Regions from separate parts of the Leifsonia sp. ZF2019 genome, predicted to be linked through region 2. Evidence: predicted binding sites of a transcription regulator. Region 2 holds the regulator's gene; the other holds the start of a gene.
What was found. The regulator HrcA, encoded in region 2, represses chaperone genes, less so after heat shock. The targets are predictions, from matches to a motif close to TTNGCACTCGNNNNNNNCGAGTGCNAA.

Region 1: groL (chaperonin GroEL) is a predicted target of HrcA. The motif match lies at 2,966-2,992, and genes of this name have one in related genera.

Annotation. Positions count from the first base shown of each region.
Region 1 is NZ_CP065037.1:3,053,569-3,061,451, reverse strand. It holds gene IT072_RS15085 (DMT family transporter) at 1-390, shown strand, start outside; gene IT072_RS15080 (nitroreductase family protein) at 415-966, opposite strand; gene msrB (peptide-methionine (R)-S-oxide reductase MsrB) at 963-1,367, opposite strand; gene IT072_RS15070 (DUF3263 domain-containing protein) at 1,549-1,842, shown strand; gene IT072_RS15065 (LytR C-terminal domain-containing protein) at 1,865-2,419, shown strand; gene IT072_RS15060 (cold-shock protein) at 2,605-2,808, shown strand; gene groL (chaperonin GroEL) at 3,036-4,655, shown strand; gene IT072_RS15050 (hypothetical protein) at 4,839-5,921, shown strand; gene IT072_RS15045 (hypothetical protein) at 5,925-7,004, shown strand; gene IT072_RS15040 (sensor histidine kinase) at 7,166-7,883, opposite strand, start outside.
Region 2 is NZ_CP065037.1:2,119,011-2,126,893, forward strand. It holds gene lepA (translation elongation factor 4) at 1-1,173, shown strand, start outside; gene IT072_RS10425 (dihydrofolate reductase family protein) at 1,177-1,794, opposite strand; gene IT072_RS10430 (DUF1990 family protein) at 1,937-2,584, shown strand; gene hemW (radical SAM family heme chaperone HemW) at 2,584-3,813, shown strand; gene IT072_RS10440 (DUF4870 domain-containing protein) at 3,823-4,203, opposite strand; gene IT072_RS10445 (DUF4870 domain-containing protein) at 4,311-4,844, opposite strand; gene hrcA (heat-inducible transcriptional repressor HrcA) at 5,000-6,019, shown strand; gene dnaJ (molecular chaperone DnaJ) at 6,053-7,165, shown strand; gene IT072_RS10460 (16S rRNA (uracil(1498)-N(3))-methyltransferase) at 7,170-7,883, shown strand, end outside.

The DNA of each region.
Region 1 (7,883 bases), 930 kb from region 2:
GGTCAGGTGCGTGTGGTCGCCGAGAGCGCGCTGACCGCGACCTTCATCAACTTCCTGGTCGGCACCATCGTGCTCGTCGTGCTGATGCTCGTGCACTGGGCGCTCGCGGGACTGCCGGAGCCGCTCCCGACCGAGCCGTGGCTGTACGTCGGCGGAGCCATCGGCTGCGTCTTCATCGCCGGAGCCGCGCTGCTCGTCCGGATCACCGGCGTGCTGCTGCTGGGCCTCGCGACGGTGGCCGGCCAGTTGCTGACCGCCCTGCTGCTCGACCTGCTGGCGCCGACCTCGCGCGCCCCGGTGGCGTTCTCGACGATCGGCGGCACGCTGCTCGCCATCGTCGCCGTGGGTGTGGCGAGCATCCGCTGGGGCTCGCGTCGCGCCGCCGAGTGAGCGGGCACGACGCGAGCGGCGTCGTCAGTCGAGGACGCTGAGGTAGCGCTCGGCCGAGAGGGGTTTGCGGTGCCCCTCCTTGCTCCCCTCGGGGATGCCTCCCACGTAGAGCCAGCCCAGCAGGCGCTCGTTCCTGTCGAGGCCGTGCATTTTGTGCACCGCCTTGGCGCGGGTCTGGTGCCCGGTGCGCCAGATGACGCCCCAGCCGGCGTCGTGCAGCAGCAGGCTGAGGATGTGCGCGACGCCCGAAGCGACCGCGTCCTGCTCCCAGCCCGGCACCTTGCTGCTCTTCTTGCGGCTGGCCACGATCGCCAGGAGAAGAGGAGCGCGCAGCGGCTTGGTGGCGAGCTTCTCGGCCTCGTGGCCGTGGGCCTTCGCGTCCTTGGCGAACGCCTTGCCGAGCCGGAGCCGGGCGTCCCCGCGCAGTTCGATCACGCGCCACGGGTGCAGAGCGCTGTGGTCGGCGACCCGTCCCGCCGCGGCGACGAGCGTCAGCAGCTCCTCGTGCGTGGGAGCCGCGTCCGTGACGCGGGAGTAGGAGCGCCGCGCGCCGACGCGGGCGGGGAGGTCGCTCACGCGTCGTCCGCGGTGAAGTTCAGTGAGAGGGAGTTCATGCAGTAGCGGTCGCCGGTCGGCGTGCCGAACCCGTCGGGGAAGACGTGGCCGAGGTGCGATCCGCAGCTGGCGCAGCGGACCTCGGTGCGGACCATCCCGAGACTGTCGTCCTCGAGGAGCTGCACCGCCTCCGGCCGCACCGACTCGTAGAAGCTCGGCCAGCCGCAGCCGCTGTCGAACTTGGTGCCCGACTTGAACAGCTCCGCACCGCACGCGGCGCAGGTGTAGAGCCCGGCCCGGCTCTCGTCGAGCAGCTCACCGGTCCACGGGCGCTCGGTGCCGGCTTCGCGCAGCACCGAGTACTGCTCGGCGCTGAGCTCCTCGCGCCACTGGTCGTCGGTCTTCGAGACCTGGTAATCCATTGCGGTGCCTCCATGCGGGGTCGGGTGGTCTGACTACACCCTAAACGGGTGCGGGGCCGCGCCTGTTCCCTGTTTCAGACGCGACGTGCCGGGCCCAAACGGCCAACACACAGGACCGCCCGCCTAGGATGAGCGGCGACCGTTCAACGGAAGGCGACGGATCGAGGAAGGCGGCACGCACGTGGCCGAGGCGGCAGAGCACCACGGGTCGGAGCCCGAGCGCTCCGGGCTCGGTGAGCGCGACGCGGCCATCCTCGCCTTCGAGCGCCAGTGGTGGCGGCATGCCGGCGCCAAAGAGCAGGCCATCCGCGAGGAGTTCGGTCTGTCGGCGGCGCGGTACTATCAGCTCCTCGGAGCGCTGATCGACCGTCCGGCCGCCCTCACGCACGATCCGATGCTCGTCAAGCGACTGCTCCGGCTCCGCGAGACGAGGCAGGCCGCCCGCCGGACCAGGGCCCTCCCGTCCGACGACTGACCCCCGAGGAACCCACCCCACGATGGCAGACAAGCACCCCCGCGACCGTTTCGACGAGATCCCGGACGACATCCAGCGCGTCGGCGCGCACCGTGCCCCTCGTCCCCGTGGCCGCGGCTGGATCGCCTTCGGCTGGGCGGCGCTCGCCACGGTCGTGCTCGTCGGCGCCGGCATCTTCGGACTCTCGCTCGTGAACGGCGCCATCTCGTTCAACGGCTCCACGCCGAGCGGCTCGGCGACGGCCTCGGCGACCGAGACCTCCGCTCCGACCCAGACGGTGGTGCCGACGGTCGATCCGTCGCTCTCCGTCAACGTGCTGAACGGCACCGCCACCAGCGGCCTCGGTGCGAAGGTCCGCGACGTGCTCACCGCGGCGGGCTGGAAGGTCGGAGCGGTCGCGAACGCCGACATGACGAACCTCACGCAGACCGTGGTCTACTACGCCGACCCGACCAAGGAGGGCGCGGCCCTCGGCGTCGCGCAGTCGCTCCCCGGAGCGACCGTCCAGAACACTCAGGACTTCGCAGACACCGGAGCCGATCTGACCGTCGTGGTCGGCTCCGACTACGCCGGCTGACCTCCGCGGGGCGTCATCCGGGCGCGACACCCCCGGCGGATCCCTTTGTTTCCGGCGTGTTTAACTTTCGGCCGAATTCGTAACGGTTTCACAAAGAAGCTGGCAATTACCCGTATTCCCGGCATTAGTATCGGTCCAACGCGCGGCGCTGGACCGCGCTTGCGACACAGCAATGGGAGTAATGCATGGCGAACGGAACCGTGAAGTGGTTCAACGCTGAAAAGGGCTACGGATTCATCACCGTCGAAGGTGGGGGACAGGACGTTTTCGTTCATTACTCCGCAATTGACATGTCCGGGTACAAGGTCCTCGAGGAAGGCCAGCAGGTCGTCTTCGAGGTCGGTTCGGGGAACAAGGGTCCCCAGGCCGAGTCTGTGCGCCTGGCCTAGAACCCAGCGATTCGACGAGTGGAGCGCCGCCCCTCGGGGCGGCGCTCCCGTGTGCGCGGGGCATCGGCGCCCCGCGCACACTCGTCTCCGCCGACGGCCGGCGTCGCGGCCTCCCTCCCTCGTCTTGCACTCGACCGCCGCGAGTGCCAGAATCGCTTTAGCACTCCATCTGATCGAGTGCTAACAGACGGAATCTTTCGCAGACGTCCGGGAGGGACGAGAAACACATGGCAAAGATCATTGCTTTCGACGAGGACGCCCGCCGCGGCCTCGAGCGCGGCCTGAACATCCTGGCCGACACGGTCAAGGTGACCCTCGGCCCGCGTGGTCGCAACGTCGTCCTCGAGAAGAAGTGGGGCGCCCCGACGATCACCAACGATGGCGTGTCCATCGCCAAGGAGATCGAGCTCGACGACCCGTACGAGAAGATCGGCGCGGAGCTCGTCAAGGAGGTCGCCAAGAAGACCGACGACGTCGCCGGCGACGGAACCACCACCGCGACCGTGCTCGCCCAGGCGCTCGTCAAGGAAGGTCTGCGCAATGTCGCGGCCGGCGCCGACCCGATCACCCTCAAGCGCGGCATCGAGAAGGCCGTCGCCGCGGTGACCGAGGAGCTCATCACCAGCGCCAAGGAGGTCGAGTCCAAGGAGGAGATCGCCGCCACCGCGTCCATCTCGGCCGGCGACAGCACCATCGGCGAGATCATCGCCGAGGCGATCGACAAGGTCGGCAAGGAGGGCGTCGTCACCGTCGAGGAGTCGAACACCTTCGGCACCGAGCTCGAGCTGACCGAGGGCATGCGCTTCGACAAGGGCTTCCTGTCGCAGTACTTCGTGACCGACCAGGACCGCCAGGAGGCGGTCTTCGAGGACCCGTACATCCTCATCGCCAACCAGAAGATCTCCTCGATCAAGGACCTGCTCCCGATCGTCGACAAGGTCATCCAGGCCAACAAGCAGCTCCTCATCATCGCGGAGGACGTCGACGGCGAGGCGCTCGCGACCCTCATCGTCAACAAGATCCGCGGCATCTTCAAGTCCGTCGCCGTCAAGGCCCCGGGCTTCGGCGACCGCCGCAAGGCCATGCTGCAGGACATCGCGATCCTCACCGGCGGCCAGGTCATCTCCGAGGAGGTCGGCCTCAAGCTCGAGAACGTCACCCTCGACCTGCTCGGCCAGGCCCGCAAGGTCGTCATCACCAAGGACGAGACCACCATCGTCGAGGGTGCGGGCGACCCGGAGCAGATCGCCGGCCGCGTGGCTCAGATCCGCAACGAGATCGACGCCACCGACAGCGACTACGACCGTGAGAAGCTCCAGGAGCGCCTCGCGAAGCTCGCCGGCGGCGTGGCCGTCATCAAGGCGGGCGCGGCCACCGAGGTCGAGCTCAAGGAGCGCAAGCACCGCATCGAGGACGCCGTCCGCAACGCGAAGGCCGCCGTCGAGGAGGGCATCGTCGCCGGTGGTGGCGTCGCCCTCATCCAGGCCGGCAAGCTCGCCTTCGAGAAGCTGGAGCTCGTCGGTGACGAGGCCACCGGTGCCAACATCGTCAAGGTCGCCATCGAGGCGCCCCTGAAGCAGATCGCGATCAACGCGGGCCTCGAGGCCGGCGTCGTCGTCGAGAAGGTCCGCAACCTCCCCGTCGGCCACGGCCTCAACGCCGCGTCCGGCGAGTACGTGGACATGCTGGCCTCCGGCATCAACGACCCGGTGAAGGTGACCCGCTCGGCGCTGCAGAACGCCGCGTCGATCGCCGGCCTCTTCCTCACCACCGAGGCCGTCGTCGCCGACAAGCCGGAGAAGAACCCGGCTCCGGTCGGCGACCCGACCGGCGGCATGGACTTCTGAGTCCCACCGCCTCGAGTCCATCTCGTCGCTGACGAAGAGGGCGTCTCCCGCACGGGAGGCGCCCTCTTCGCGTTTCGATGCGACACCGTTACGCCAGGTGCGAGCGGGACGGCTCGACCGCTCGATAGTCTTCTGACATCGGGTGGTCCAGCCATATGCCGCTCGGGGAATGGGCGGGGATCGATGCGCAGAACACCAGCGCTCCTGACCGCTGCGGCGGTCGTCGCTGCGGCCGCACTCGCGTTGACGGGATGCACTCCCGGTGCGAAGGGGGAGTCGACGCCGTCGGCCACCGCGCGTCCGACCGGCACGTCGACGCCGATGGCGGTGACGACCCCGGCGCCCGCGTGCTCCGCGCTCGTCGACCCGAGCGAGGTGACCGCTCTCGTGGGCGGCACGGGCGAACCTCAGACGTTCGAGCATCTTCAGTCGGGAGGCGTCTTCAACTCAGCGTCCTGGGCGGCGCTCACCGCCAATGGCGCCGTCTGCGGGTGGGGCCAGAACGGGCTCATGGAGCTGACGGGAGACTTCGGGTCGCCCTCCGTGTCTGTCCAGCTCGCTCCGGGGCTCGAGAACGCCTGGAACGAGCTGGTCGAGCGGCACAAGCCGAGTGCGGGGAGCGCCTACGACGGCGCCGTCTCCCGCGGCGGTGCGTGCGAGGGCTCGTTCTGCTCCACCGACGTCCTCGTCGAGGGCGCCTGGCTGCGCGTGGCCGCCCGGGGCGCTGGGACGGCTGTCCGCGAATCCGGCTTCCACGATTTCGTCCAGCAGATCGTGACGCGCTATCGCGCTCTTCCCCGGCCGACGGTGCTCTCCGCGCATCCCCGTGATTGCGACGACGAGGCCCTCCTCTCGTCGGTGCGCGCGTCCTTCGGCGACGGCGTGCAGCGCGGCGACAAGGACGATGCGTTCGCCTTCGGGATCGGGTTGCAGCGCGCCGGCTACGCGACGTCCTGCCGGTTCGACGACGACGGAGGTGGATCGCGCATCCAGAGCGAAGTGACCGTGCTCGATCACGCGACCCCCGCCCTGATCGCCGCCTACCGCTCGGGAGTCGATCACCCGGGCGCGAAGGATGTGGACGTCTCGTCGCTCCCCGGGTCCGCATCGGGCCTGTTCGAGCCGACGGAGGACTCGGAGCGCACCATCGTCGACGTGCTCGACGAGGGGAGGTGGGTCGAGGTCGTGACGTATGAGACCGATGACTCGGCGAAGACGGTCGACCTCGCGAAAGCCCTTCTTGCGAGCGACTGGGTGCGGAAGTAGCCCATGTCCCTCCGCGTCGGTACAGCCGCCATCAGCGCCCTCGTTGTCGCTCTCGTCCTCAGCGGGTGCTCGCTCCTCGGCATCCCCGATCCGGGAGCCTCCGCCTCCCGCACGCCGACGCCCACCCCGGCCGCCGCGTTCGCGCTCGACTGCCCGGCTGTCGTCGACGATGCGGATCTCACCGCGTTCCTCGGCGCCGACGCGAAGCCGGTCACCGACGTCGCCGGGATCACCACCTCCGTCGCCGCTGCAGGCCCACTCGCACTGCCGGCGGTGGGAGGCTCCTCCTGCGGGTGGACGCACGGGAAGGACACCCTGACGGTCGAGGTGCTCCCGCACGCTGCGGACGGGTGGGGACAGCTCGCCGCCGAGCATCCCGATGTCGCCACGCCCGGCGCCGATTACCAGGGCGGGGTCTCCCTGGGCGGCGACTGCGCGCTGACGCCGACGGTGTGGTGCCGCACCAACGTCCTGGTCGGCGGTGCGTGGCTCGCGGTCGACCTGCGGGCGGCCGCGGTCGCGGGGCTCACCGAGGCGGGTTTCCATGGCGCCGTGCAGCGGATGCTGCCGACCGTCACGGCGGAGGTGTCGTCCGCCCCGGCCGCGGCGACCGGTGCGCCGCTCGACTGTTCCGCCGACGATCTGCGCGCGCAGATGCAGACAACCTACGACCTGCCCGCGGTCACTCCGATGGACGTTGACGCGACGTTCCGGGTGGATTCCGCCGTGCTGCGGATGGGCGGCACGACGCTCTGCGTGTTCGGGCGGGGAGATGGCGGCAGCGGCGGCGGCACCGCGGTCGGCAGCGGGTACCTCGGCAGCCTCTCGGTGCTGCCCGCCGCCCCCGGCGTCTACGACCGGCTGCGCGCGGCCGTGCTCGCCCAGGATGCGAGCGCACACAGCGAGACGATCACGGTGAAGGGCGAGGAGTATCCGGCGCTCGTCTGGAACGGCGAGGTCGAGAGCACCCCGTTCGTCTCCGTCGACGCCGTCGTCGGCGGTCGATGGATCGAGTTCCACTCGACCGACACCGACCCGTCGCGCGCCCTCGCGATGGTGCAGTGGGCGGCCGGGAAGCTCTGACCGCGTCTCCCCGACACGCGGGTCGCCCCGCGGCTCATGCTGCGTCGCACGTCCCGACCGCGGCCCGTCGGGACGACCGCGGCACGCCGCCGCGCCGCGGTCGTCCCGAGGGGCAGCGGGCGCGACGCAATTGACCCGAAGGGCAGCGCAGGCGGCGCAGCCTACGCCGTGAGCGGCTTGGGCGCCGCGGGCGACGCAGCGAGCGGCAGGGAGACGCGGAAGGTCGCGCCGCCGCCCTCGGTCTCCACGACCTCCACGGAGCCGTTGTGCGCGGCGACGATGGAGGACACGATGGCGAGGCCCAGGCCGCTGCCGCCGGTCTCGCGGGCGCGCGAGGTGTCGGCGCGCCAGAAACGCTGGAAGATCTTCTCGCGGATCTGCGGCGGGATGCCCTCGCCGTGGTCGCGGACCTCGAGCGACGCCCGCTCGGTGCGGTGGTCGATCTGCACGGCGATCTCGATCGGGCTGTCCTCCGGCGTGTAGCGGAGGGCGTTGCCCATCAGGTTGGTGACGACCTGGCGCAGCTTGTTCTCCTCCGCCAGCACGATGGCGGGCTCGGCGGGGGCCGGGTTCGTCAGGACGACCTTCTCGGCCGTCACGATGGTCACGGGCTCGGTGCCGCGGCGCGGGCGGCTGCGGCGCAGGCGGGCCAGCGCGGAGCCGGCGAACGCGATGGGGCCGGTCGCGTTGGTGGGCCTGTCCGCCGGTGTGGTGGTCGGCAGCTCGGAGAGCGGCATCGGGACGGTGTCGAGCGTCGGCTCGTCGGGGTCGGCCGGCGCCGCAGCCGCGGGCACCGGGTCCGGGGTGAGCACGGTCACGGTGCGGCCGGGAGCCCCGGCCATCGCGTCCATGGCGGCGTCCTGCGCGATGCGCGTGAGA
Region 2 (7,883 bases):
GACGGCAAGCTCTCGCCGCGCGAGCGCGTGCAGATGATGTCGACGAAGGCGACCCACGAGATCCTCGAGATCGGCGTCTCGTCGCCGGAGCCCACCCCGTCGAAGGGCCTGGGGGTCGGTGAGGTCGGCTACCTGATCACCGGCGTGAAGGACGTCCGCCAGTCCAAGGTCGGCGACACCGTCACCTCGGCGGCCAAGCCGGCGACCGTGGCCCTCCCGGGCTACACCGAGCCCAAGCCGATGGTGTTCTCCGGCCTGTACCCGATCGACGGCAGCGACTACCCCGAGCTGCGCGAGGCGCTGGACAAGCTGAAGCTGTCCGACGCCGCCCTCGTCTACGAGCCCGAGACCTCGGTCGCGCTCGGCTTCGGCTTCCGTTGCGGCTTCCTCGGCCTCCTGCACCTGGAGATCATCACCGAGCGCCTGTCGCGCGAGTTCGGCCTCGACCTCATCACGACCGCGCCCAGCGTGGTCTACGAGGTCACGACCGAGGACAAGAAGACGATCACCGTCACGAACCCCAGCGAGTTCCCGGGCGGCAAGATCGAGAAGGTGGAGGAGCCCGTCGTCAAAGCGGCGATCCTCGCGCCCAAGGACTACGTCGGCGTGATCATGGAGCTCTGCCAGAGTCGCCGCGGGACCCTGCTCGGCATGGAGTACCTCGGCGAGGACCGCGTCGAGATCCGCTACACCATGCCGCTCGGCGAGATCGTCTTCGACTTCTTCGACAACCTCAAGAGCCGCACCGCCGGCTACGCCTCGCTCGACTACGAGCCCGCGGGCGAGCAGGAGGCCGACCTGGTGAAGGTCGACATCCTCCTCCAGGGCGAGACCGTCGACGCGTTCAGTGCGATCGTCCACCGCGACAAGGCCTACGCGTACGGAACGATGATGGCCGGCCGCCTGCGCGAGCTCATCCCGCGGCAGCAGTTCGAGGTCCCCATCCAGGCCGCCATCGGCGCCCGCATCATCGCCCGCGAGAACATCCGCGCCATGCGCAAGGACGTCCTCGCCAAGTGCTACGGCGGCGACATCACCCGCAAGCGCAAGCTCCTCGAGAAGCAGAAGGAGGGCAAGAAGCGCATGAAGATGGTCGGCCGCGTCGAGGTCCCCCAGGAGGCGTTCATCGCCGCGCTGAGCGGCGACACGGAGAAGAAGGACGCGAAGAAGTAGGCGTCACTCCGCGCCCGGCCGCCGGAACACGTTGATCTGCACCCCGGACCCCAGCGTCCGCGTCTCCACGAGCGACAGCGTCGTGCGCGGGAACCCCTCCGGGAACAGCTTCTTCCCGGTGCCGAGGACGATCGGGTAGACCATCAGCCGGTACTCGTCCACGAGGTCGTGGGCGCCGAGGGTCTGGATGAGGTCGGCGCTGCCCCACACGCGGATCTCGCCACCGGGCTGCCCGCGGAGGGCGGCAACCGCGGCGGGCACGTCGTCGCCGAGCAGGTGGGAGTTCTTCCAGCCCAGTTCGGTGAGCGTGCGCGAGGCGACATACTTGGGGACGCGGTTGTAGCGGCGCGTGAACTCGCCCTGCAGCCCAGGTGCATCCTCCGGCCAGAGGCCCCAGGCCTGCGCCCAGATGGAGTAGGTGAGCCGGCCGAGGAGCAGCGCCTCGGTGCGCTTCTCCCACTCCAGGATGACGTCGTCGTCGGAGTCGGCGCCGTGGTCGCGGTCGTAGTCCTGCTGCCATCCGCCGTACGGGAATCCGCGTTCGTCGTCCTCCGTCGACCCTCCCGGCGCCTGGATGACGCCGTCCAGGGTGACGAACTCCTGCACCACGATGCTGCTCATGCCGATCCTCCTCGATGGTCGCCGATGGCGCGAAGGCGCCGTCGTGCGCCCAGTGTCGTCCCGGTCGTCGCGGCCCGCCAGCCTTCGTGACGATTCCCGTCCCGGTTCGCGCTCGCGCGCGGATTGGCGGAGGATAGTCTCCATGCGTCGTTCCACCTTCACCGACCAGCCCGTCACGTATGGCGCCGTCGGTGGAACGCAGGCCCCCGACCTGCTCTACTACCCGCCGAAGGGCTACCGTCCGCTGCAGAAGAAGGTGCGCCTCGGCTCGGGCGACGAGCGGTTCGACGCCGCCGTGTCCGCGCTGATGACGTGGGGCGTGCAGCGCGGGAGCGGCATCCAGATCACCGAGGTGAGCGAAGGGACCGGCGTCCAGTACGAGGGCATCGAATACGCGGAGGACGGCACCCCGAAGGGGATGCGCGAGCACCGCGCCGAAGAGGACGTCTTCGCCGACGACGGATCGCCGTACATCCGCAACGGCATGACGGCCGTGCTGAAGGTGCCGTTCGGGCCGTTCACGGTCTCGGCGCCGATCCGGGTCGTCTACGTGGTCGACGAGCCGTTCGTGAAGGGGTTCGCCTACGGCACACTGCGCGGGCATCCCGAGAGCGGCGAGGAGGCCTTCCTGGTCGAGCAGCGCGAGGACGGCACGGTGTGGTTCATCGTGAAGTCGCTGTCGCGTCCGTCCAACGGCTTCTACCGTCTCGTGTCGCCCGTGCTCCGGTTCATGCAGGGCCGCATCACGACGAAGTACCTGCGCGCGCTGCTCCCCGCGCGGTCCGTCTGATGCCGAGCGCACTGCCGCTGGGCGATCCGGCCCCGGCCGACGGCCTGCTGCCCGCGTCCGCCCGGCGCGGCGTCGGCGATCGGGACTTCGGCGTCTACCTGCACGTGCCGTTCTGCCGCGTGCGCTGCGGCTACTGCGACTTCAACACCTACACCGCCACGGAGCTGCGCGGGGTGCGCCAGTCGGACTACGCCGGCCACGCGGTCGCCGAGATCGCCTTCGCGGCCCGTGCGCTCGAGGCGAGCGGCCTGCCCGCCCGCCCGGTCTCGACCGTCTTCCTCGGGGGAGGGACGCCCACCCTGCTCCCGCCGGACGATCTCGGCGCGATGCTCGGTGCCGTGCGCGACGCCTGGGGGCTCGCACCGGGGGCGGAGGTCACGACCGAGGCGAACCCCGACTCCGTGGACGGGTCCGATCTGCGCCGGCTGGCCGACGCCGGCTTCACCCGCGTCTCGTTCGGGATGCAGTCCGCGGTCCCGCACGTGCTCGCGACCCTCGAGCGGACCCATGACCCCGAGCGGATCCCGCTCGTGGTGCAGTGGGCGCGGGAGGCCGGCCTGCAGGTGAGCCTCGACCTCATCTACGGCACGCCGGGGGAATCGCTCTCCGACTGGGAGCGGAGTCTCGAGACGGCGCTCGCGTGCGCACCCGACCACCTCTCGGCGTACTCCCTGATCGTCGAGCCGGGCACCAAGCTGGCCCGCCAGATCACGAGCGGCCAGGTGCCCCAGCCGGACGAGGACCTCCAGGCCGACATGTACGAGCTGGCGGACGCGCGGCTCGCCGCCGGCGGCTACGGCTGGTACGAGGTGAGCAACTGGGCGCGCGACGACGACCACCGGTCCCGTCACAACCTCTCGTACTGGCTCGGCCACGACTGGTGGGGCATCGGGCCCGGCGCACACAGCCATGTCGGCGGCGTCCGGTGGTGGAACGTCAAGCATCCCGCCGCATACGCGCAGCGCGTGCTCGCGGGAGAGTCGCCCGCGGCCGGACGTGAGACGCTCGACGACGAGACGCGCCGGGTGGAGCGGGTTCTGCTGCTGACGCGCATCCGGGAAGGGCTCCGCACGGCGGAGCTCTCCGCCGAGGGGCGCCGGGAGATCGCCGGGCTGATCGCCGACGGACTCGTCGACGGAAAAGCCGCCCTCGCCGGGTCGGTGACGCTGACCCTGCGAGGACGGCTGCTGGCGGACGCCGTCGTCAGACGGCTGCTCGCCGAGGAGTGATCGGGAGCCTCAGCTCACGAACTTGATGGCGATCGGGTAGGTGTAGTACTGACCCTGGTTCGCCTTGAGGGCGGCGATGATGCTGAAGACGATGTTCACGACCCAGACGGCCGCCCACAGGATGAGGCCGATGCCGACGACGGTCAGGATGCCGCTCACGACATACGCGATGAGGACGGTGAGCTGGAAGTTCAGCGCGGTCGCGGTGTGCGAGCGGACGAACGGGCCGCGGTCCTTCAGGACGAGGTAGCCGATGAGCGCGGGGATCCAGTTGAAGAGGATTCCGCCGACGTGGACCAGGGTGGCCCAGAGCTTCTCGTCGGAGGGGCTCAGCTGCTGAGAAGCGCCTCCGTACGGCTGCTGGGGCGGCGGTGGGGGCGTTGCGGACATGGTGTCTCCTTGCAAGGAGCCCGGGGGTCCCGGGCTGATCGACGGACGAATACCACCACAGCCTAGGGCCGGAGGCCCGAGTCTGAGAAGACGCCGTGAGCGATTCGCTACTTGATGAAGCGGAAGTTCACCGGGTAGCGGTAGGAGCCCCCGCTGTTCACCTTGACGAAGCCGAGGATCGAGAACACGAGGTTCAGGATGTAGAGCGCCCAGGGGATGAGGAGGCCGAACAGCAGCCAGCCCACGCCGGTGAAGGCGAGGATGATGCCGATGATCTGCGACGCCACCCAGACGATGATCCAGGTGATCTGCCAGTTGAGCGCCTCCTTGGCCTCGACGTCGGCCTTCTGTCCGCGGTCTTTGAAGACGAGCCAGATGATGAGCGACGGGAGGAACCAGAGGATGCCGCCGAGGTGGGCGAACGACGCCCACTGCTTGTCCTGTGCGGCGTCGAGAGGCGCACCGGGCGCGGCGTACGGCTGCTGCGGGGCTCCCGCCGGCTGCGCGCCGTAGGGCTGCTGCGAGCCGTACGGCTGCTGGGGCACTCCGGGCGGAGGGCCGGCCGGCTGCTGCGGCGGCACCGGCGGCTGCTGGGGAGGGACGCCGCCCTCGGGGTTCTGCGGCTGCGTGGGATCGGACATGGTGTTGCCCTTTCGTGATCGGATGCGGACGACGCCGACCCGGTGCGGCTAACGTACAGCCGCGCGTCCGCGTGGACAATGATCCGACCGTGTCTTTCGCGGGATATGATTAGCACTCAAGAACGCTGAGTGCTAAGAGCAGACGGGAGGGTGCCATGGTCTCCGAGCGCAGTCTCGAGGTCCTGCGGGTGATCGTCCAGGACTATGTGGCCTCCCGCGAGCCCGTCGGATCGAAGAGCATCGTCGAACGGCACTCGTTCGGCGTCTCGGCTGCGACCATCCGCAACGACATGGCCCTGCTCGAAGAGGAGGAGCTGATCGCGGCCCCGCACACCTCGTCGGGTCGCGTGCCCACCGACAAGGGCTACCGGCTGTTCGTCGACCACCTCTCCGAGATGCGCCCGTTGACGCAGGCGCAGCGTACGGCGATCGAGACCTTCCTGGGCGAGTCGATCGACCTGGACGACGTGCTCGCCCGCACGGTGCGCCTGCTGTCCCAGCTGACCAACCAGGTCGCGCTGGTGCAGTACCCCTCCGTGTCGCGCTCCCGCATCCGGCACATCGAGCTGGTGTCGCTCGCTCCGCACAGACTCCTGAGCGTGCTCATCACCGACTCCGGGGCGGTGGAGCAGCGCGTCATCGAGCTCGGCAGCGAGCTCGACGACGCCGAGATCGCCGAGATCCGGGGCGCCATCAACGGCGCCGCCGCCGGGCTCTCGCTTCCCGATGCGGCCGCCCGGCTGCGCGAGCTGCCTGGCGCCCTCGCGGAGCGGACGCGCGAGCTCGTCGCGCCGGTCGCGAGCGCCCTGCTCGACCAGATCGCGGCGAATCGTCAGGAGCGGCTCGTGATGGCCGGGGCCGCCAACCTCGTCCGCACCGAGACCGACTTCCCGGGCACCATCACCCCGGTGCTGGAGGCGATCGAGGAGCAGGTGGTGTTGCTGCGGCTGTTCGACGAGATGGCGCTCGACCAGCACGGCGTCGCCGTCAGCATCGGGCGCGAGAACGCCGTCCGCGGCCTCAGTGAGGCCTCCATCCTGTCGAGCGGCTACAGCGCCTCCGGCTCCGACGTGGCCAGGATCGGCCTGGTCGGGCCGCTCCGCATGGACTACTCGGGCAACATGGCCGCCGTCCGCGCGGTCGCCCGCTACCTCTCCCGCCTCCTCGGCGACTAGAACACACGACAAACGAGAAGGAACGCACCTTACGTGGCCGACCACTACGAAGTCCTCGGCGTTGAGCGCAACGCCACCCCCGACGAGATCAAGAAGGCGTACCGCCGGCTCGCGCGCGAGCTGCACCCGGACGTGAACCCCAGCTCGGAGGCGCAGGAGCGCTTCAAGCTCGTCACGCACGCGTACGACGTGCTGAGCGACCCGCAGCAGCGCCAGCAGTACGACCTCGGCGGCTCGTCCGGCTTCGGCGGTGGCGGCCAGGGCGATTTCGCGGGGTTCGGCGACATCTTCGAGACGTTCTTCGGTGGCGGAGGCGGTGCCCAGCGCGGCCCGCGGTCCAGGCGCGAGCGCGGGCAGGACGCTCTGCTGCGCGTGGAGGTCGACCTCGACGAGGTCGTCTTCGGCACGCACCGCGACCTCGAGGTCGACACCGCGGTGGTCTGCGAGACCTGCAACGGCTCGTGCTGCCAGCCGGGCACCGCGCCGGTGACCTGCGACATCTGCCACGGCACCGGCAGCCTCCAGCGCTCCGTGCGCTCGCTGCTCGGCAATGTCATGACCTCGACGCCGTGCGGCACCTGCCGCGGCTACGGCACCGTGATCGCGACGCCGTGCGTGACGTGCCAGGGCCAGGGCCGCGTGCGCGCCCGCCGCACCGTCCCGGTGGACATCCCCGCCGGCGTCGACACCGGGTTGCGCCTGCAGATGCCGGGCAGCGGCGAGGCCGGTCCCGCCGGTGGCCCCAACGGGGACCTGTACCTCGAGATCAAGGTGAAGCACCACGACGTCTTCAGCCGCGACGGCGACGACCTCCTGTGCACGCTGGAGGTGTCCATGGTCGATGCGATCCTCGGCACCACGGCGACGATGAAGGCCCTCGACGGCGACATCCGCCTCGACCTCAAGGCCGGCACCCAGAGCGCTGACATCATCACCGTGAAGGATCGCGGCATCACCCACCTGCGTGGCAGCGGCCGCGGCGATCTGCGGGTGGGCATCCAGGTGGTCACGCCGACCAAGCTCGACCACAAGGAGAAGGAGCTCATCAAGAAGTTCGCGGCCACGCACCAGTCGGTGGAGCCGTCGCTCGCCCGCTTTCAGCAGGGGCTCTTCGCGAAGCTCCGCGACCGGTTCCTGAACCTCTGATCCGATGAGCTCGCTGTACCTCCGCGAAGACCTCGAGACGGCGGTGCCGGGCGCTCGGCTCACGCTCACCGGCCCCGAGGCGAAGCACGCCGCGACGGTGAACCGGACGCGCACGGGCCAGACCGTGCTGATCGGCAACGGCCGCGGCCTGCTCGCCTCGGGGGAGGTCGTCGTCGCCTCGAACACGGAGCTGACCATCGAGGTGGACGCCGTGGAGCGTATCGAGCCCTCGGCCCCGCGCATCACCCTCGTCCAGGCGCTGGCGAAAGGCGACCGCGACGAGCTCGCGATCCAGGCGGCGACCGAGCTGGGCGTCGACCGCGTCGTACCGTGGGCGGCGGCGCGCTCGGTGTCGCGCTGGGAGGGCGCGAAGGTCGCGAAGGGCCGCGAGCGCTGGTCGTCGATCGTGCGTGAGGCCTCGAAGCAGTCGATCCGGGCCTGGGTGCCCGAGGTGGGCGCGCTCGCGAGCACGGCGCAGGTCGCGGCGCTCGCCTCCGATGCCGACGTGCTCGTGCTGGAGCCGACCGGGGAGTCGGCGCTCACCGACCTGGCTCCCGGATCGCGCGAACTCGTGCTCGTGGTCGGTCCTGAGGGCGGGATCGCCCCCGCCGAGCTGGAGGCGCTGCGAGCGTCCGGCGCGCGCATCGTCCGACTCGGCGCCACCGTGTTGCGCACCTCCACCGCCGGACCCGCCGCCCTCGCGGTGCTGAACGCCGCT